DNA from 3 places in the Pectobacterium parmentieri genome. Region 1 is predicted to be linked to each of the others. Evidence: riboswitches for the same ligand, from Rfam matches in the RefSeq annotation. Region 1 holds a riboswitch; each other region holds the start of a gene.
The links. A riboswitch is a leader RNA that binds a small molecule or an ion and turns the genes downstream of it on or off. The one in region 1 is predicted to bind thiamine pyrophosphate.

Region 1 (6,922 bases):
ATCCCTGGGCTGCTGATTTGGCACTCGCGCGATCTGGTGAACTGGCAGCCGCTTGGCCCTGCGATAACGACGCCCGTTGACGCGATTTGGGCACCGGATTTGGTGAAACATGACGGCAAATATTATATCTATTTCACTACAAATCGGATTATCGACGCCAAAGGAACGAAAAAGAAAACGCTGTATGTGATTACCGCCGATGATATTCGCGGCCCGTGGACAGTACCGAAAGATACAGGATTGAAAAATCCGGCCAGCGATCCCGGTCATGTGGTGGGAGAGGACGGCAAGCGTTACATCTTTATGTCTGGCGGCAACCGGGTGCAGTTAACCGACGATGGGCTGTCGACGGTCGGTGAAATGGAAGTGGTCTATCAGGGATGGCAGTATCCGGAAGAGTGGGATGTGGAAAGCTTCTCGCAGGAAGGGCCGAAGATGCTGCGCCACGGCGAGTACTTCTATATGGTATTGGCGGAAGGTGGTACGGCAGGGCCACCAACCGGACATATGGTGATTGCCGCACGATCGAAATCGATCAACGGGCCGTGGGAAAACTCACCGCATAACCCGATTATCCGCACGCAGGATCGTTCAGAAAAATGGTGGTCACGCGGCCACGCAACGCTGATCGAAGGGCCGGATAAAAATTGGTACATGATGTATCACGGTTATGAAAACGGTTTTATGACGCTGGGACGTCAGGCGATGCTGGAGCCGATCGTCTGGGGGAACGATGGCTGGTTTACCTCTGCTGGATTCGATACCGGTAAACCGATCCGCAAACCGGCTGGAGGTGAAGCGGTGCCTCACGGTATTGGCTGGTCTGATAGCTTTACCAACGAGAAATTTCCAGCCCGCTGGCATTTCTACCGCGCCAATGCGGAAGAGTTGAAACGGGTCACGCTTAAAGACGGCAAGCTGCACCTGAAGGCAAAAGGAACGTCGCCGAAAGACAGCGCGCCGCTGACGATGATCCCCGGCGATCAGGCCTATCAAATTGAGGTCACCGCGAGCTTTGCTCCTGGAGCGCAGGCAGGCTTACTGCTGTTCTATAACGCGAAGCTGTATGTCGGGCTGTCATTTAATCAGGATGGCACGGTCATGCACCGTTATGGATTGGAAAGAGCAGAAAAGAAATTGCCGCACATCACGGGTAATGAGGTGCAAATTCGGATGAAAAACGATCGCCATATCGTGACGTTTTACACCCGAACCTCAGATCAGGAACCGTGGAAGAAATATTCGGTGCAGATGGAAGTGTCCGGCTACCATCATAACGTTGCGTATGACTTCCTCAGCTTGCGGCCTGCTCTTTATGCATCGGGCGAGGGCGACGTTACGTTCAGTAACCTGCGTTATCAGGCTTTGCCTTGATTCCCCGATCTTAAGAAGAGCGTGAAATCCCCAGGATGGTGGCGGCCTCGGCGCTGCCATCCTGTAACGCCTGAGTCGGCCCATCATAATAAATCTGCCCGTCCACGATCAGTACCGTGCGTTTTGCGATCCGCATGGCATCATCCAGATTGTGGGACACCATCAGCAGCGTGAACTGACGCTCCTGGCACACGCTTTCAACCAGATCGAGCATCTCCTGACGCAGCGCCGGATCGAGTGCCGAGAATGGTTCATCCAACAGTAGAATGGGTTGATGACGCACCAGACAGCGTGCCAATGCTGCGCGCTGACGCTGTCCGCCGGAAACCTGCGACGGTAGCCGATCCAAAAGATCTGCCAAACCAACCCGATCGGCGATCTGCCGTAGCGTTTCACGCTGTGTGGCACTGAGCCGCAGACCGGGGTGCAATCCCAGCGCGATGTTCTGCCCAATCGTAAGGTGAGGAAACAGATTGTTTTCCTGAAACAGGATCGAAACGGGTCGTTTAGCGGGAGGTGTCTCGCGGTGAGATTCACCGTTAAGCCGTAATTCGCCACTATCCGCCATCAGAAAACCGGCAATCAGGTTCAGCAGCGTGCTTTTTCCTGCGCCACTGGGGCCAAGGATGGCGATGCGCTCACCCGGTTTGACGTGAAAATCAAAACGCATGGGTAAGTGCTGATAGAAGTAGGTTAATTTCTCAAGCGCGATCATGACGGCCTGCCAGTTTCTCAATCAGGGTAAATAACATAAAGCACAGCAGCATCAACAGCAGTGCCGTGACCGCGCCATCGGCGCTGCGATAGGAGCCAATTTGCTGGTACAGATAGAACGGCAGCGTGCGGAATTGCTCATTACCGAATAGCGCGATAACACCGAAATCCCCAATCGACAGCACGCAGGCAAAGGCTAGCGCCTGTGCTAATGGTTGCTTCAGCGCAGCCAGCTCGATCAGCTTCAGCCGCTGCCAGCCGCGAATATCCAGCGATGTACAGAGCCGGTTGTAGCGCTCGGCGACGTCCAGCATCGGGTTTTCCAACACTTTAATGGCATATGGAATTGCCATCAGCGCATTCGTGAACACCACCAGCGCATAGGGGGATTGCGGCAGCCCGATGCTGTTATTCAGCAGCAGGAAAAAGCCGGTTGCCAGCACAATACCGGGCATGGCGAGGATGAGCATACCGCTCAGATTCATCAACTGCCCGTAGAGTGGCTTCTGGCGTAACTTAAGCTCGCGACTGCTCCAGAGCAGCATCATGGTTAATACCAGACACAGTAATCCTGCACCTAAGGCAATGCGCAGTGAGGTAAACAGCGTTTGCCAGAGCACGGGCTGTTGCAGCACGGAAACCAGTGAGCGGTTCACGCCATCAACGACCACGGCCAGCAAAGGGGGAATGACCAGCAGCAATAGTGCGCCGATCAGCAGGCCGTCGGTGAGGCGGCTCAAGGCGCTATCCTGCGGGTTACGCCATGCAAGCTGCTGTGTGCTGCCGATAGGCAGAATACGTCCCAGCCGCTGGCTCAGCAGCACTAAACCAAGACAGCAAACCATCTGAATTAATGCCAGTAGCGCCGCGCGTGCAGGATCGTAATCAAAGCTCAATGCCTGATAAATCGCCAGCTCAATCGTAGTTGCCTGCGGGCCACCGCCCAGTGACAGAACCGTGGCAAAGCTGGCAAAGCAGAGCATAAAAATCAGCGCACCGGTTGGTAAAATCTGCCTGCGTAGATTAGGCCATTCCAACAGACGGAAATGTTGCCAGCTATTCATGCCCAAATTGGCGGCTAACTGACGTTGCTCGGTGGCAATACCTTCCAGTGACTGCAACAGCAGCCGAGTTGCCAGCGGCAGATTGAAGAAGACGTGTGCCAGCAGAATGCCCTGCAGTCCGTAAGGCGAAAAGGTGTATTTCAGGTCAAACCAGCCCAATGCAGAGGCCAGCCAGCCTTGTCGGCCATACACGCTGAGTAGGCCAAAAACGGCCACCAGCACGGGCAGCACCAGCGTCATCGCGCACAGGCGAAGCAGCCAGCGATGGCCGGGGAAGCGCCGTCGGTACAGCGCTCTGGCGAGGAAGATCGCGGGAACGGTAGAAAATAGCGCGGAGAGAAAAGCCTGCCAGAAGGTAAACCGAATGACATGCCAGAGATAGCTGTCATGCCATAGCGTGCGCCACTGGCTTTCTGGCGCCTGTATCCACAGTGCGCCAAAAGCCAGTACGGCAACGGAAATTAACAGCGTGGTGGCCAGTAGCCCTGGCCACAGACGTCCGCCGATCAGTGGCTGACGGCGCGTTGCCATGCCTGAATCCACTGCGTCCTTTGGTCGGCGACTTCTTGTGCGCTGAACTGCATCGCTTTCTCAGGTACGGCAAGCGTCGCGAAGCCCGCAGGCAGTTCAGTTTTCACCGCCGGATACATCCAGTTGGTAGTAGGGATAGCCTGCTGGAAAGTCGGGCTCAGGATGAACTTCATAAAGCGTTTTGCCAGCTCGGGATTTTTGCTGGAAGCCAACTGCCCGGCGATTTCGATTTGCAGATAGTGTCCTTCGCTGAAAGTGGCCGCTGCGTAGTTGTCTTTCTTCTCTTCGATGATGTGGTAGGCCGGTGATGTGGTATAGCTTAGCACCAGATCCGCTTCCCCTTTAAGGAACAGGCCGTAGGCTTCGCTCCAGCCTTTGGTCACGGTAACGGTTTTTTTCGCCAGCTTCTGCCAGGCTTGCGGCGCGTCGTCGCCGTACACTTTCTGCATCCACAGTAGCAGACCTAGTCCCGGCGTGCTGGTGCGCGGGTCCTGATAGATCACTTTCCACGGTGCGTTGCTGTCCAGCAGTTCATGCAGGCTTTTCGGCGGGTTCTTCAGCGTGTTTTTGTTATATACAAACGCGAAATAGCCATAGTCGTAAGGAACGAACGTTTTATTGCTCCACCCCCCTGGCACCGTAACAGTGCTGGTGTCCTGACCGTGTGGTGTAAATAGGCCGGTTTGCTCCGCAGCCTGCAACAGGTTGTTGTCCAGCCCCAGAATGATATCCGCTTTGCTGTTTTTTCCTTCCATACGCAGACGGTTCAGCAGCGATGCGCCATCCTCCAGCGCGACGAAATTCAGCTCGCACTCGCACTCTTTTTCAAACGCGGTCTTGATGACAGGTCCTGGACCCCACTCTGAAGCGAATGAATCATAGGTATAAACGGTAAGCGCGGGCTTGGCGAAAGCGGATGCTGAGAGCAGTAACAGACAAGGCAGGCTGGTTTTCAGCACGATGGCTGAACGGTGTAATAATTGATTTAACACTTTGCACTCCTGAGAATCATAGGGTGGCAAAGGACTTCGAGGCAGCAATAAGCCACACTCTCAAATCCCTTCGCCGGTATTAACCGGATCAGGTTCGACGGGTATCTTCTCAGCGAAAAATTTTCCGCACCCCGTTGAGAACGCCTCATTGTAAAGGGTTAAGCCGGGCAGCGAAAGGTTCTCAGCGTTCCGGCTGCGCAAACCAGGCTTGTATGCCCATTCAGACGCGGTGGTGTGGCCGTAGTAGGTGCACAATTTCGCTTAACGTGAAGGCTTTTGTGTTCTATTTGTTGGCATTTACCATTTCATGGCCTCCTGCGCGATTAGCGCGGTACACCAGTCGATAAAAGCGCGGATAACCGGCGAGAGGTGGCGGCTTTGCGGGTAGAGGATGAAAATAGGTTCAAGCGGTGCTTCGAGATCAGGAAGCAGCCGGACAAGATGTCCATCAGAGAGTTGCTGGCGCACCATATAGCTGGCAATGCGTAGTAGACCCAGACCCGCTACGCCAGCGGCGAGATAGGCATCGGTGTCATTTACGCTGATCTGTCCTGCTAGCGGAATTGCTACGGTGTGAGCTTCATCGTGAAACCCCCAGCTAACTGAACGACCTGCCCGGCTGTGGGTATAGCCCACTGCGACATGATCTTTGAGCGAGTCTAACGTTGTGGGGTATCCATGTTGTTCAAGATAGCGTGGGGAAGCGCAGATAGTCCAATGGAACGCCCCGAGGTGTCGTGCGACCAGTCGTGATAATGGTGGTTCTCCGGTTCTGATGACACAATCGATACCCTGCTGGACAATATCCACGGTGGCATCACCCAGGTGGAAGTCTAGCCTTATTCCAGGATGACGTTCACAGAAGTCGGGCAGTGCCGGGATAAGGAAATTTTTGACCAGAGAAGGTGTCGCTCCGATTCTGATCGTTCCCTGTAGTTCCTCCTTTTGCTGTGCCGTTACGCTTTCCGCCGCGTGCACATCCCGTAAGATCGCTTTGCAACTGTCGTAATAGCGCAGGCCAACATCCGTAATACTGAGTGCTCGCGTCGTTCGGTTAAGTAACCGAGCGCCGAGATGTGATTCGAGTTCTTTAATGCTGCGGGTGACGGTGGATGGCAGAACATGCAGGGTTTCCGCCGCTTTTTTGAAACTACCCGCATCGACCACACGAATGAATGTTTCCATGGCCTGAAACCGATCCATACGATGATGTCTCCCCATTTTGCGATGAAACGTTGCTGACCGTGTAGACAGCGTATCTGCCGTGACAGCGGCTAGCGTGTTTTATTATTCGATTCTTTCAAATTATGAAGTGGTCTGAGCGAATCTTATCATGCGTGCATTTTTGTATAACATAATCCCCGATCTCTGGATTTCCTGAAAGTTACAGGTATGAATAGGCCAGGGCATGTTAGCACACTGAATTCATCGGGAACGCACTCGACTCCTTATGATGGCGATAATTTGAAATTTTGAAGGAATTAAGACATGAATGACAGCGGAACAGCGTTGAAAGATATTCTTGTGCTTGGCGCAGGGCAGCTCGGTATGGCGGTATTGCGTGCTCTCGCACCGCGTGCGCGAGCCTTGCCGTTGTCGGTCACGGTACTCGTTTCGCCGGACACCGTTAACGGTCCGTCGGATCAGGGTATGGCAACACTGACCGAACTCCGTGCATTAGGGGTTGACGTTATCGGGTTCGACCTGGCCTCTGATGAATACGCTCTGACGGAGCTTTTCAAGCATTATAAGACGGTATTGAACTGTTCGGGGTTCGTGGCAGGGCCGGGCACTCAAATGAAAATAACCAGAGCGGTGTTGGCTGCCAACGTCACGCGCTATTTCCCTTGGCAATTTGGCGTTGACTATGACGTTGTGGGGCGAAAAAGCGGCCATCCAGTTTTTGATGAACAGTACGACGTGAGACAGTTGCTACGTAGCCAACTGCGTACCGAATGGGTGATTGTTTCGACCGGCATGTTCACGAGTTTCCTGTTTGAACCCGCCTTCGATGTGGTGGATCTGGAAAGTGGGATCCTTCATGGTCTGGGAAGTTGGGATACGAAAGTGACTGTGACGATCCCCGAAGACATTGGCTGGCTCACGACGGAAATCTTGCTGGCCGAACCACGATGGGTTAATGAGGTGGTCTACGTGGCAGGTGATACGATTTCATACGGGCAACTTGCCGATGTCGTTGAGCGTGTCACGGGGAAAATCTTTGAGAAGACACTATGGACTCTGGAC
Region 2 (6,922 bases), 2.2 Mb from region 1:
ACTGATAGGAGGAATCTTTCTCGCTGGAGATCAACAGCACCTTCGCCAAATGAAACGTTTCTTTGACTAAAAAAATCACCAAAATGGTTGCCAGCGCCAGCAGACCGATATTGAGTATCGTCTGAAGCGCCTTGGCAGCCATTGCACTACGAGCAGAACCTGCCATATGTTATCCCCACATCCTATTTCACATTAACACCAAGATTTCACAGCAAAGTAACCGGACACACCCGTACTGTCACGCCGAAATACGCTTAATTTAGTTTGAAATTACTGACAAAGATGTCGCACAAAGTACAAGTCGATTTACTTATCCCCGTCATACTTCAAGCGGCGTGCGCGTTGACTTCACGCCACTCGAATTATTTAGGGTACGCAATATTTACCACCAGCGATGGAAGTGATGAACGGGGCCGATCCCGTGCCCGACCTCCAGCGTGTCGGCCTGCTGTAGCGCCTGCTGTAAATAGTCCTTAGCGACCTTAACCGTCTCTCCCCAGCTATCGTGACGCGGTCGCAGCGCCGCCAGCGCGGCAGACAACGTACAGCCCGTACCATGCGTGTGACGCGTATCCACGCGCGGCGAACTAAAGCGCTGCGGGTCGGCCTGTCGGCTGAACAGCCAGTCTGGGCTTTCCGCTTCACTGAGGTGACCACCTTTCATTAACACCGCCTGACAGCCCATCGCCAGCAGTGCTTCCCCCTGTTCACGCATGTCCAGTTCATTGGTGGCAGGTGACGTATTCAGCAATGCGGCGGCTTCTGGCAGGTTGGGCGTAATCAAGGAAACCAGCGGCAACAGCTCACGGCGGATCGACTCCACCGCTTCAGGCGCGAGCAGCGGATCGCCGCTTTTCGCCAGCATCACGGTGTCTAGCACCACAAAAGGAACCGTGTAATGACGCAGACGCTCGGCAACCGTTTCAACAATATCGGCCTGCGCCAGCATCCCAATCTTGGCGCTGTCGATACGCACATCGCTCAACACGGAATCTAACTGCGCTGCGACAAAATCCGGCTCAATTCGGTAGACAGACTGCACGCCGCGTGTGTTCTGCGCCACTAGCGCGGTAATGACCGAGGTGCCATAAGCCCCCAGGGCTGAAAACGCTTTTAAATCCGCCTGAATCCCCGCACCGCCACTCGGATCGGTACCCGCAATCGTCAACGCATTGATACGTTTCATGCCAGATCCTCCGCACGCAAGGTATAGAGTCGATCAAGGAAGTTGGGAATAAAACTCCCCGTACCTTGCGACGCCAAGGCCGCCTGTTGCCCTACTAATGCCATGACATAGCACGCCGCCGCCACGTGGGATAAGCGATCACCTTCCAGAGAAGCAAATCCCGCAACCACCGCCGACAGCGCGCAGCCCGTACCGACCACGCGTGTCATCATGCTATCGCCGCCGGCTACCGCCATATCGCGCTCACCGTCCGTGACATAATCCACTGCTCCGGTCACGGCCACAATCGTCCCCACCTGCCGGGCCAATTCGCGCGCAGCAGGGAGAGCCACCAGCGAATCATCGGTGCTATCCACGCCCCTCCCCTGCGCGGCCAACCCAGCAAGCGCCATGATTTCGGACGCATTGCCGCGAATCGCCGCCGGTTTCCACGTCAGCAATTCCTGGCAAAATTCAGTACGGAAAGTTAAACCACCTACGGCAACGGGATCGAGCACCCACGGCGTACCCGCCTGATACGCGCTGCTTACGGCTGCACGCATCGCCTCGGCACGCGTGCGTTCCAACGTACCAACATTAATCAGTAACGCATCTGCCATCACGCTGAACTGCGCGGCTTCATCAGGATCGACCACCATAGCGGGCGAAGCATTCAACGCCAACAACACATTAGCAGTAAAAGATTGCACTACATCGTTGGTCAAACAGTGTACCAGCGGTGAAGCAGAACGAAATTGAGTGAGTGAGGTTGCTGCCTGAGCGGCAGAAAAGTCGGTGGGTTGCGTGTTCATAGGTCTCCCAACCGGCGTGGAAGAAAGCGGTAACCGGTGGGGAATACCGTGACTTCCCTACGCTGGCATTATCCAGATCAGGTGGTACGGGTATTTCTCAGCCTTCACAAAGAAGGGCACCCCGAGTCATTTACTACGCTTCGCAGCATAAGTAAGTGACCCCCGTAAAGCAAGCGCCAGTTCGTCCCGTTCCACCACCGATAAAAATGAAAAACTACAGTCCGCGCTGACATAGAGAAAAACGCCATCCCCCTTTAGATTGGTTAATCAACCCCATACTGAGGATCAGAGATGGGATGGTCGACGCCGAGATTGATCCGGTAATCAATACAATTTGGCTAAGCAGATAAGTTAACAAAACGGGGATACACTCCGGCTGGAAAATATTCCGGGTATCGGTCCGCTACGTGCATCAATCCTGACTGTCGCATTGAATGAAGGCACCGATTTTCATAATGGACGATACTTTGCCAGTTATTTGGTCCTGGTTTCGAAGGAGCACAATAGCGGCGGAAAAGTCAGGCTTCTCGGGATAACAAAACGTGGAGACGGTTATCTACGTGGGCTGCTTATCCATGGATCCCGCTCAGTGGTTTACCGGGTAATGAACCGCCGGGAAGATCGAAGCGGCAGTCTCCAGCGATGGCTGAAAGGTATCATTGTCCGCAGCGGCGTGAATAAAGCCGTAGTCGCGCTGGCGAACTAAAATGCCCGGGTGGCTTGGGCTCCGGTAAACCAGAGAACGGATTATATAGCTAAGTAATCAATTGATTTATAAGAAGTCCGAAGCGTTGATGAACTGGCAGGTAGAACCGATTCTCTGTAAACCTGACAAATAACTCGGCCACAGCAGGCCCTTGCGATAATCAGGCCAGGGATTACGGATGTTCATCGAGGCTCACGAAGCCGAATATATGTGCGTGACGACTTTGTCAGAAAAAAACTGTCCGTGCTTGCATCGGCGAGGTGTCCATATAGCTATTTAGCTTTCACTTACCAACTCTATATTACTTGAATAGATCCTTAACAAATGAAATCTTCGGGTTGATAGCGATTAACTTATCAAGCAACGGATAAAACCATTCGGGTGCTTTCCATTGGTTAAAATCAGGATGATGGTTGATCGCCATCGGTGTTTTAAGTAACGGATGATCAATGTCAGGGGTACTTAAGCCATGTTTGGCACGGAAATTTTTAATGGCCTGATATTCGAATGGCCAGAGGAATTGATGATCTTCTGATATTTCATAACCTAATAAAGGAGACTCATTTTCTACAAGTTCTGAACGTGCAGACCATTTCAAGTGATTATCACAAAGAGCGGTGAGCCAGTCCGTTAATACTTTTCCATCCTTTGAATAAAGGGCTTCTCGGACAAAATTACTATAAAATTTATCAAAGGGTATCTCCATTGAATCCCAATCAATAGTCTGTTTTTTCTCACTGGCCAACATTTCAACGGCTAGTATTCCAAGTTTTTGTACTTCTAATTCACCCAATTTTCCCGGAGTCATGGCTTTTAACCCATCAAGAATGAAGGGGTAGCAATGTTCTGCAATATCATTTCTATGACAAGCTAAAAAAGACAGTATGGCACTACCTTGTTTAGAGAGAGGAATCTTGAAATTATCAACATGCTCAGGATATGACGCATACTCACAGAATATGCCCATTGACTCAAAAGCGATAAAATCACACAACATTTGGTTGTCGATTTTGTTTTTGAATGTCAATTGCCAAGAGTAATAATAAATATGTCTTAGAGAGACATAACTGAAAAGAAAACTGGCTCTAAAAAACAACTCATGAGGATTATTCTCTAACTCCTCCAAATATATCTCATAAGAATCACCCAATAAATCAAGGTATCTTTTTACATCCATTTCGGCACTATTCTCATTATAATAGTAATTGCTGATATCATCATAACGACTCATGGCTTTATGCTTCCATTATTTATTAATTGTGAGTGACTCATTATATCTATACCAAAGGATTTTTTAACGATCTCTTTACTTCCAAACCATAAGGTTGCCTGCTGTAAACCTTCGGGGTTAACGGTATTTTTTATGGCCTTGTACTTATCATTTATCCCTTGCCCAATAACAAACCCTAGAGGATTTTTTTCATTAGCTTTTAAAGCATTTTCTATTGTTGTTATCACATAATCAATCCCCTTTTTCTGCTTAACTGACAGTTCCCCTTCATATTGTCCCAATGGCGGAACATCTTTAGAATGCATCGCCGTGGTTTTTACCTCAAATATTGCCCAGAAATGTGGAGGCGGTGGAGAAGGATTGACGACCTTGGCAATTATATCCAGCCCGTTTTTTGTACGACTATGCTGTAAGTGAGTGACCGAACCAGCTACCACATTCAGATGAAGAAGGGGTGTTTCTGCCGTGGCGTCTTTCTTATACACGTGAAAGCGGGCTGAACCGCCAGACAGTTTTTTGACAATATTAGCTTCACCAATTGCCCCAATAAACTGGGAAATCTTCAGTGCCAGCATTTCGTCAAAAAATTTATTCTTTAGCAAGAAACTTGCCATAGCAGTTTTGCATATTGATATAATGCTATATAATTTAAGAATTATATATTATTGGATTGTATGACGATAATGAAAAACAAATGGCCTCAGATCGAAGATTTTAACGTTTTTTTGACCGTGGTCAGAACCAGTAGTTTTTCTGCTGCCGCTGTCGAACTGGGTCTTTCAAATGCATATATCACGAAAAGAATTAACATTCTTGAAAGTGTTTTGGGGGTAAAGTTATTTCATCGTAATACCCGTGAAATAAGGCTTACAAGCGCAGGCGAAGTAGCAAGGATTCAAGCTGAAGAATTAATAAGAAATGCAAGGAATTCTATCGAGAAAATTCAGGATGTCAGAAATGACGTAATTGGTAGTCTTCATATCTCAAGTTCATTCGGATTCGGAAAGAATCATTTGGCTCAACCTTTTTCTTTCTTTTCAAAAAACAACCCACACTTAAAAATAAAATTGACGCTAACAGATACAAAGCTTGATTTAATAAAGGAAGGGATTGATCTGGAAATCATGGTTGGAGAGAATTTTAACGATAGATATTATGCAAAAAAAATTGCAGATAATAAAAGAATACTCTGCGCCTCACCAACTTATTTTATAGACAAAGATATGCCAACGACCCCAGAGGAACTGGCTAATCATAGTTGTCTTTTTTTGCAGGAAAAAGGCCAGACATTTGGGCTGTGGCGGCTTTACAATGGGATAAACCTGCAAACTGTACGTGTCAATGGAGATCTATCATCCAACAATGGCGAGATAATTATGCAGTGGGCTCTAGCTGGCCACGGAATAGCATACCGAAGTCAGTGGGATGCCAGAAAATACATTGAAAACAAACAACTTATTCATATTCTTCCTGATTATTATGAGCAAGCATCCATCTGGGCCGTTTACCCCACCAAATTAGACGATTCATTGAAGACCAAGAGATGTGTTGAATTCCTTGAAGAGTATTTCAGAGACATAAAACTATAAACAGCCACAAGAGTAGCTGTTTATTTATACAAGTATCAGGAAAATGCGGCTAATAACATCGTTGCAAGTATTACGGTAAAAGCGCCACCAATGCGCGTGGAAATCTGAGCAAATGGCATAAGTCCCATACGGTTCGAAGCAGACAGAATGGCCACATCGCCAGTCCCCCCTAACCCACTATGGCAAGTTGTCACTATCGAGGCTTCAACCGGATACATGTTGAGGTATTTCGCCATAAAGAAGCTCACAATCGCCATTGAGAGCACAACGGAACCACATACAGCCACATAACCTAATGAGAATACCGCGACAACGCTTTCCAGTGGTACATAGAGCATTCCGAGGCCGATCATCGTAGGCCAGATGAGGGACGTTGAAATGAGCTTGTAGCAAGATTTTGAGCCATCAATCATACGGTGAGGAATGATATCAATATATTTGCAGATCACGGCAAGGACAATCATAAGTACCGGTCCGGGGATGTGCAGAATTTTTTCAAGCAGTCCACCTACAATAAAGAAACAACAAATTACCAGCAAACCAGCGCCCATTAATGGGAAATCCGTGTTACCGTTCCCTTCCGAGCCAAGGTTGTTGAAAATCGCATTGTCTTCAGCAGTACGGATGAGCATCCCGTCACCACTTAACGTAGGCTTGACGCTCCCTAATTTTGCCAGGAACCCAGCACAGACAATGGCAAAAATATTACCGATGACTGCAGCAGGAACAAGTTGAGCAACGTAGATATCCGGCGTGGTGCCAAGGATGGAGGAGTAAGCCAGAGAAAGAGGTAAGATCCCCTCACCGATACCGCCACCAATGATCGGAACGATAATATAGAAGAAGGTATGATACATACTGTAACCAACCAACTCTCCAACCATCAAACCAACGCCTACCGCAGTTACAGTACCGACAACCAGCGGTACAAACATTCTGATCATGCCTTGTACCAGAATGACACGATGCATTCCAAGAATACTGCCAACGACAAGGGTGGCGATAACAAAATACAGGAAGTTGGCATCTTTCATAAGAACATGCACAGAATCCAGTACGTTCTTAGGAATATAATGGTAAAAAACCAGAATCGATGGAATCATCAGGCAAAAAATTGCCGGACCGCCAATGTCCTTTATAATTGGAATGTTCTTCCCTACAGTTGAAAGAATAAATCCCAGTGACATTATAATCGCAAGACCACCGATCATATTTTTTGGTAACGTGCCAAAAAATGCAGCCGCACCGATAATAATACACATAACTAAAAAAAACAGTGCAGGTATGGAACAAATTTCTTTAGAAAAAAAGGAGTTTTTGGAATCAGTTAATCCAGATGCATCATCACATTTAGACAGAGTCTCTTCTTGAATATTATTCATTATATTCACCTGTATAACATGTAGGGTACACACTTAT
Region 3 (6,922 bases), 1.1 Mb from region 1:
TGTCATGTTGTCGCTGCAATCCAGTACCAGATCGACGCGGCTGACGGCGTGGTGTAACGCGTCACCGCTTAGCCTTTCGGTGAGTGCTATTGCTTCTGAGTACGGATTTAATGCCTGTAGCTGACGCTGTGCCAACACCGCTTTGGGCTTGTCAGTGTCGCTGGTGCGATACAGAATCTGGCGTTGCAGGTTGCTGATATGCAGCGAGTCATCGTCAGCAAGTAGCAGCGTGCCGACCCCTGCTGCGGCCAGATAGAGCGACGCGGGGGAACCCAGTCCACCGAGCCCTACCAGCAGAACGCGGGCGGCTTTGAGTTTCTCCTGACCTTCCGGGCCAATATCTTCCAGCATCAGTTGGCGGCTGTAGCGCATGAACTCGCTATCGCTCAGTCCCGCAGGCGTTGGATGGGGATTCGTTACCATGTCATGCCTCCCGTCCTTCAACTATCCTGAGCAGCGTCGCGGTTGCTTGCCGCCAGTCTGCTGCCTGCGTAATGGCGCTGACGACGGCAATGCTGCCGACGCCCGTCGCCAGCACAGCAGGCACTTTGTCGATGCTGATACCGCCAATCGCCACGGTGGGAAAACGGTCTTGTAGATCGGAGATGTGTCGGGTCAGTTCGGCTAACCCTTGCGGTGCGGAAGGCATGTCTTTGGTTTGCGTGGGGAAAATATGCCCCAGTGCGATGTAGGACGGATTTATCGCCACCGCACGTGCCAGTTCACGATCGTCGTGTGTGGAGACGCCTAAGCGCAGGCCTGCTTGTTTAATCGCAGCCAGATCGGCGGTATCCAGATCTTCCTGGCCCAGATGTACGCCGTACGCCTGATGTTTTACGGCCAATTTCCAATAGTCATTAATGAAGAGCTGCGCCTGATAACGCCGACCCAAGGCGATCGCTTGGATCACATCGGCTTCGGCTTGTTCATCTGACCGATCTTTGATTCTTAGCTGGATCGTTTTAACCCCGACACCAAGCAGACGTTCGACCCACTCCACGCTATCGACAACGGGATAGAGCCCCAGCCGTTGTGCCGTCGGGGCAAAAGGCATTAAATCCGTCATTGGTTTTCCTCGGCTGGCAGGCTGGTGGCGCTGTGATAAAGCTCGCTGCCGCGAGAGCGGAATTCCTGTGACATCTGTGCCATTCCGACTTCAATCGGTTTGGCTTCCGCTTCCTGTTTCGCGGCGTAATCGCGTACTTCCTGTGAGATTTTCATCGAGCAGAATTTAGGGCCGCACATGGAACAGAAATGGGCGACTTTGCCAGATTCCTGCGGCAGCGTTTCATCGTGGTAGGCCCGTGCCGTTTGGGGATCGAGCGCCAGATTAAACTGATCTTCCCAGCGGAATTCGAAGCGGGCTTTCGACATAGCGTTATCACGGATTTGCGCCCCGGGATGACCTTTCGCCAAGTCGGCGGCGTGGGCGGCGATCTTGTAGGTAATCAGTCCCTGTTTGACATCTTCTTTGTTCGGCAAACCGAGATGCTCTTTCGGCGTCACGTAGCAGAGCATTGCACAGCCGAACCAGCCGATCATGGCGGCACCGATACCAGAGGTAAAGTGATCGTAACCCGGTGCGATATCGGTGGTCAGCGGGCCGAGCGTATAGAATGGTGCTTCGTGGCAGTGCTCCAACTCTTCGGTCATGTTGCGGCGGATCATCTGCATCGGAACGTGGCCGGGGCCTTCGATCATCACCTGTACGTCGTATTCCCAGGCGATTTTGGTTAGCTCTCCCAGCGTATGCAGCTCGGCGAACTGAGCTTCGTCGTTGGCATCCTGAATGGAGCCTGGGCGTAACCCGTCACCCAGCGACAGCGCGACGTCATAAGCGGCGCAGATTTCACAAATTTCACGGAAGTGTTCGTACAGGAAGCTCTCTTTGTGATGCGACAGACACCACTTCGCCATGATGGAACCCCCGCGTGAGACGATGCCAGTCAGGCGTTTGGCCGTCAGCGGTACGTAGCGCAGCAGTACGCCCGCGTGGATAGTGAAATAGTCCACTCCTTGCTCAGCCTGCTCCAGCAGCGTATCGCGGAACATTTCCCAGTTCAGGTTTTCTGCCATGCCATTCACTTTTTCCAGTGCCTGATAGATCGGCACCGTCCCAATGGGCACCGGGCTGTTGCGCAGGATCCACTCGCGGGTTTCGTGAATATAGCGGCCAGTTGAGAGGTCCATCACTGTATCCGCACCCCAGCGGGTAGACCAGACCAGCTTTTCCACCTCTTCTTCGATGGAGGATGTCACCGCGGAATTACCGATATTGGCGTTCACCTTCACCAGAAAATTGCGCCCGATAATCATCGGCTCCGACTCGGGGTGGTTGATGTTTGAAGGAATAATGGCGCGCCCGGCGGCCACTTCCTGACGGACAAACTCCGGCGTGATGTTTTCCGGCAGGAGGGCACCGAAACTTTGCCCAGGATGCTGCTGGCGCAGCACTTCACCGCGAATGCGTTCGCGTCCCATATTTTCGCGAATGGCGATAAATTCCATTTCCGGGGTAATTATCCCCTGCCGTGCATAGTGAAGCTGGGTGACGCGTTTGCCCGCTTTGGCACGTAAAGGCCGTGGCAAATGCTCGAAGCGCAGATGATCCAGACCCGCATCTGCCAGACGTTGCTGGGTAAAATCGGAGCTAACGCCGGATAACGCTTCGGTGTCGTGACGCTCTGCAATCCAGTTGGCGCGTAGCTTCGCTAACCCAACGCGGACATCGGGTTGGGCTGCGGGATCGCCATACGGCCCTGACGTATCGTAAACCGGGATCGGCTCATTAGGTTCGTATTGGGGATTGTCTTTGCCGCCGCCGAGTAGCGTCGGGCTGAGCTGAATTTCACGCATCGGTACGGCGATGTCGTCGCGCGAGCCTGCAAGGTAAATGCGTTGGGAATTGGGAAAGGCGGTTCCCTGTAAGGTTTCAATAAACTGTTGGGCGGCGGCGCGTTGCTCACGGCGGCCTGATTTGGACAGCACTGGTTCTGTAGACATAGCAAGTTCCTGTAAGACGTAAAGGGAAGATTGCTTGTCTGGAGCCGGAGGGAGTAATAATGATATTGAGCATCAGAGCAGGTATATAGAAATACGCAGCCGTGAGCTTAATGAAGTGCATTACTCTTGTTCCCTTCGCAGGTATTAACCCGATCAGGTTCCGCGGATCCCGAATTAACGGTCTCAGCCTGTGCACTTATAGGTTCCGTAAAAACGAAACACAAGCACGCTAGGCACTCCGACAAGATTTGCCCGTCTGTTAGACGGGTCAATAAAACCCCTACACTGTATGACGGCAAAACGCGGATGTCAAAGCGTGCCGCTTTTGCCTGTACAGCGTGTGATGATGTTCTTAAATAACGACAAATGACGACTAGTTATCGTAAACCTGCGTAATCATGTTGTCTTCTAACGTAAAACGCTCTTCTAATGCTTCGCCGACGCTGGAAAGTGCCTGCTGGAATTCAAGACAGTTATCATCATCGATAGCGGCTGCCAGATGGCTATCGTAAAACGTCATGATTTGCTGTGTATTGTTTTGCAGGGCGAGGTCGAGTTGTGTGGAAAGCGCTAATACTTGTTCGCTGTGGGTCGCTGCTTCATGCAGCATCTTTTCGTATAAATGAAAGTGGCCGGTAGAAAGATAGTCCACCAGATTCTGGCAAAAATGATCCAATGCTTCTTCATCCAAAAGAGAAAGCGCTTCCTTGTTCGGCTTGATGCCAACCAGATGATAGTAAGCCACCAGAAGCTGCTTACGCGCTTGTAGCCATTGGTCGATTAACGCATTATTGCCACCAACGTATTCAGTCAGACTTTGTAGCTGGTTTAGCATTGTTGACTCCGTGAACGGTAAGAAATAACTGAAATCCCAGTTATAAAACTTATGTAATCACTCTGAATGTAAAATGCCAGTGAAGTGGCAATGGAGCAATAAAAAGATATGGAACAGACGCTAAAAGGTGATGAAACCGGCTGGTGGATAGTTAGCGATGCGATACAAATTTGGCTTCCCCAAGGGGAATTGCCACGCGGAACGGCTATAGAGTGGTCGTTGCAAGGGAAAGTGGCTCGCCAGATTGGCGAATGGCAAGGGCAGCCTGCCTGGCTGGTGTGCCAGGGGCGGGATACGGGTATGGCGTCCGTTCGCCAATTGCTCGATCAAGACGTGGGCTTATTCCAACTGGCGGGGCGAGGCGTGCAGTTGGCTGAATTCTATCGCTCCCATCGTTTTTGCGGTTACTGTGGCCATGAAATGGTGCAGAGCAAAACGGAGTTGGCGTGCTTATGCGGCCACTGCAAAGAACGTTATTATCCGCAGATCGCCCCCTGCATCATTGTCGCGATTCGCCGTGGCAAGGAGATTTTGCTGGCGCAGCACAATCGGCATCGCGGAAACATGTACACCGTGCTGGCTGGATTTGTAGAAGTGGGCGAAACGCTAGAACAGACGGTCGTGCGTGAGGTGATGGAAGAGAGCCAAATTCAGATAAAAAACCTGCGTTATGTAAGTTCGCAGCCTTGGCCATTCCCTCATTCACTGATGATGGCGTTTGTGGCGGATTATGCGGGGGGAGAAATCAAGCACGATCCGAAAGAGCTGCGTGACGCGGGTTGGTTCCGCTATGACCAACTCCCACAGTTGCCTCCGCTGGGCACCGTGGCCCGTCGACTTATCGAGGATACCGTGGTGTTGTGCCGCGCTTATCACGAGAACGAAGGCTGACGTGGTACTATTTGCGCCATTAATGTATTGGTTTCATAACACGTTCGTTTTATAACGCATCCGCTTCATCACATCTATCTGGTGTAGAACCGCCGTGAGGCTGAAAGGAAGAGAACATGACCGACCTGAAAAACGATCGCTATTTGCGGGCGTTATTGCGCCAACCTGTTGATGTCACCCCTGTGTGGATGATGCGTCAGGCGGGGCGTTATCTACCGGAATATAAGGCAACGCGTGCGCAGGCGGGTGATTTTATGTCACTGTGCAAAAATGCAGAGTTGGCATGTGAAGTCACGCTACAACCTTTACGGCGTTATGCGCTGGATGCGGCGATCCTGTTTTCCGACATTCTCACTATCCCTGATGCCATGGGCTTAGGGCTCTACTTTGAAGCGGGGGAAGGTCCGCGCTTTCACTCTCCCATCACCTCTCATGCTGATGTCGTTAAACTGCCTGTTCCCGATCCAGAACAGGAACTCGGTTATGTGATGAACGCAGTGCGGACGATCCGCAAAAACCTTGCTGGTGAAGTGCCGCTTATCGGCTTCTCGGGCAGTCCGTGGACGCTGGCGACCTATATGGTGGAGGGCGGTAGCAGCAAAGCGTTTACCGTCATCAAGAAAATGATGTTCGCTGAACCTAAAACGCTGCACCTGTTGTTGGATAAGCTGGCTGATAGCGTCATTCTTTATCTTAATGCGCAAATTCGCGCGGGTGCGCAGGCCGTGATGGTATTCGATACCTGGGGTGGTGCGCTGAGCGGACGCGACTACAAAGAGTTCTCCCTGCGTTACATGCATAAAATTGTTGATGGTTTGCAGCGTGAGAATGAAGGCCGCCGTGTGCCCGTAACGCTCTTCACCAAAGGCGGAGGCCAGTGGCTGGAGGCAATGGCGGAAACAGGCTGCGACGCGCTGGGGCTGGACTGGACGAGTGATATCGCCGACGCACGCCGCCGCGTAGGCGATAAAGTGGCGCTACAGGGAAATATGGATCCCTCAATGCTGTATGCCGATCCAGCGCGGATCGAACAGGAAGTGGCATCGATCCTCGCTGAATTTGGACAAGGTGACGGCCATGTTTTCAATCTGGGCCACGGCATTCATCAAGACGTGCCACCGGAACATGCAGGCGTTTTTGTTGAGGCGGTGCATCGGTTATCCCGCCCTTATCACGCATGATTCACAGGAGGTGATGTGATTGATACACAACGGCTGCGAGCTGAGCAGTTGGCTCGTGCTTCTGATGTGATTCGGCACGATGATTTACCTTTTGAGCAGCCTGCATTTATCGCGGGTGCGGATGTTGGCTTTGAGCAAGAAGGCTCGGTAACGCGCGCCGCGATTGCGGTAATGCGCTATCCTTCGTTGGAACTGGTAGAATACAAGATTGCGCGCATCAGCACGACGATGCCTTATATCCCCGGTTTTCTTTCGTTTCGCGAATGCCCCGGGCTGTTAGCTGCGTGGGCGTTGCTTGAACAGAAACCGGATCTGCTGTTTGTCGATGGGCATGGGATTTCCCACCCACGTCGTCTCGGCGTTGCCAGCCATTTTGGTCTGCTCGTTGACGTTCCCACGATTGGCGTGGCGAAAAGTCGGCTTTGTGGCCGGTTTGAGCCGTTGGCGGAGAGTGTTGGCAGTCGGCAGCCGTTGTTGGATAAGGGCGAGCAAATTGGTTGGGTATGGCGCAGCAAAGCACGCTGTAACCCGCTATTTGTAGCGACGGGGCATCGTGTCAGTCAGGATAGCGCATTGCACTGGGTACAATGTTGCATGCGTGGTTACCGTTTACCGGAACCGACCCGCTGGGCTGATGCTGTCGCATCGAATCGTCCCGCATTTGTGCGTTGGCAGCGGCTGCAAGCGGCTAGCGTATTGTCGTAAAACTTTAGGAATTCAGGCATAGGGCGTCACTGTGATTTCAGGTACACTGCCGTCCGTCGCCGTTAATGAGCATAAAAATGTTACGTAACCCCATTCATTTACGTCTGGAAAAGCTGGCGAGCTGGCAACATGTCACTTTCATGGCATGTCTTTGTGAACGTATGTATCCAAACTACCACGAGTTTTGTCGTCAAACAGAATTCGGAGACGCGATGGTTTACCGCCGTATTCTCGATTTGGTATGGGAAACATTGGTTGTTAAAGATGCGAAAGTCAATTTCGACAACCAGTTGGAAAAGCTGGAAGA

Region 2: another riboswitch for thiamine pyrophosphate. It lies ahead of thiM (hydroxyethylthiazole kinase); the one in region 1 lies ahead of thiB (thiamine ABC transporter substrate binding subunit).
Region 3: another riboswitch for thiamine pyrophosphate. It lies ahead of thiC (phosphomethylpyrimidine synthase ThiC); the one in region 1 lies ahead of thiB (thiamine ABC transporter substrate binding subunit).

What each region holds. Positions count from the first base shown of each region.
Region 1 is NZ_CP015749.1:4,936,600-4,943,521, forward strand. It holds gene A8F97_RS22465 (family 43 glycosylhydrolase) at 1-1,374, shown strand, start outside; gene thiQ (thiamine ABC transporter ATP-binding protein ThiQ) at 1,385-2,089, opposite strand; gene thiP (thiamine/thiamine pyrophosphate ABC transporter permease ThiP) at 2,076-3,683, opposite strand; gene thiB (thiamine ABC transporter substrate binding subunit) at 3,659-4,642, opposite strand; TPP riboswitch at 4,723-4,819, opposite strand; gene A8F97_RS22485 (LysR family transcriptional regulator) at 4,973-5,878, opposite strand; gene A8F97_RS22490 (aromatic alcohol reductase) at 6,164-6,922, shown strand, end outside.
Region 2 is NZ_CP015749.1:2,726,642-2,733,563, forward strand. It holds gene psiE (phosphate-starvation-inducible protein PsiE) at 1-166, opposite strand, end outside; gene thiD (bifunctional hydroxymethylpyrimidine kinase/phosphomethylpyrimidine kinase) at 383-1,186, opposite strand; gene thiM (hydroxyethylthiazole kinase) at 1,183-1,977, opposite strand; TPP riboswitch at 2,015-2,111, opposite strand; partial or broken gene A8F97_RS24910 (transposase) at 2,408-2,527, shown strand; gene A8F97_RS12385 (hypothetical protein) at 2,985-3,914, opposite strand; gene A8F97_RS12390 (hypothetical protein) at 3,911-4,528, opposite strand; gene A8F97_RS12395 (LysR family transcriptional regulator) at 4,598-5,503, shown strand; gene A8F97_RS12400 (2-hydroxycarboxylate transporter family protein) at 5,539-6,885, opposite strand.
Region 3 is NZ_CP015749.1:3,804,205-3,811,126, reverse strand. It holds gene A8F97_RS17300 (HesA/MoeB/ThiF family protein) at 1-423, opposite strand, end outside; gene thiE (thiamine phosphate synthase) at 425-1,066, opposite strand; gene thiC (phosphomethylpyrimidine synthase ThiC) at 1,063-3,003, opposite strand; TPP riboswitch at 3,117-3,254, opposite strand; gene A8F97_RS17285 (Rsd/AlgQ family anti-sigma factor) at 3,377-3,838, opposite strand; gene nudC (NAD(+) diphosphatase) at 3,947-4,729, shown strand; gene hemE (uroporphyrinogen decarboxylase) at 4,846-5,910, shown strand; gene nfi (deoxyribonuclease V) at 5,926-6,615, shown strand; gene A8F97_RS17265 (YjaG family protein) at 6,693-6,922, shown strand, end outside.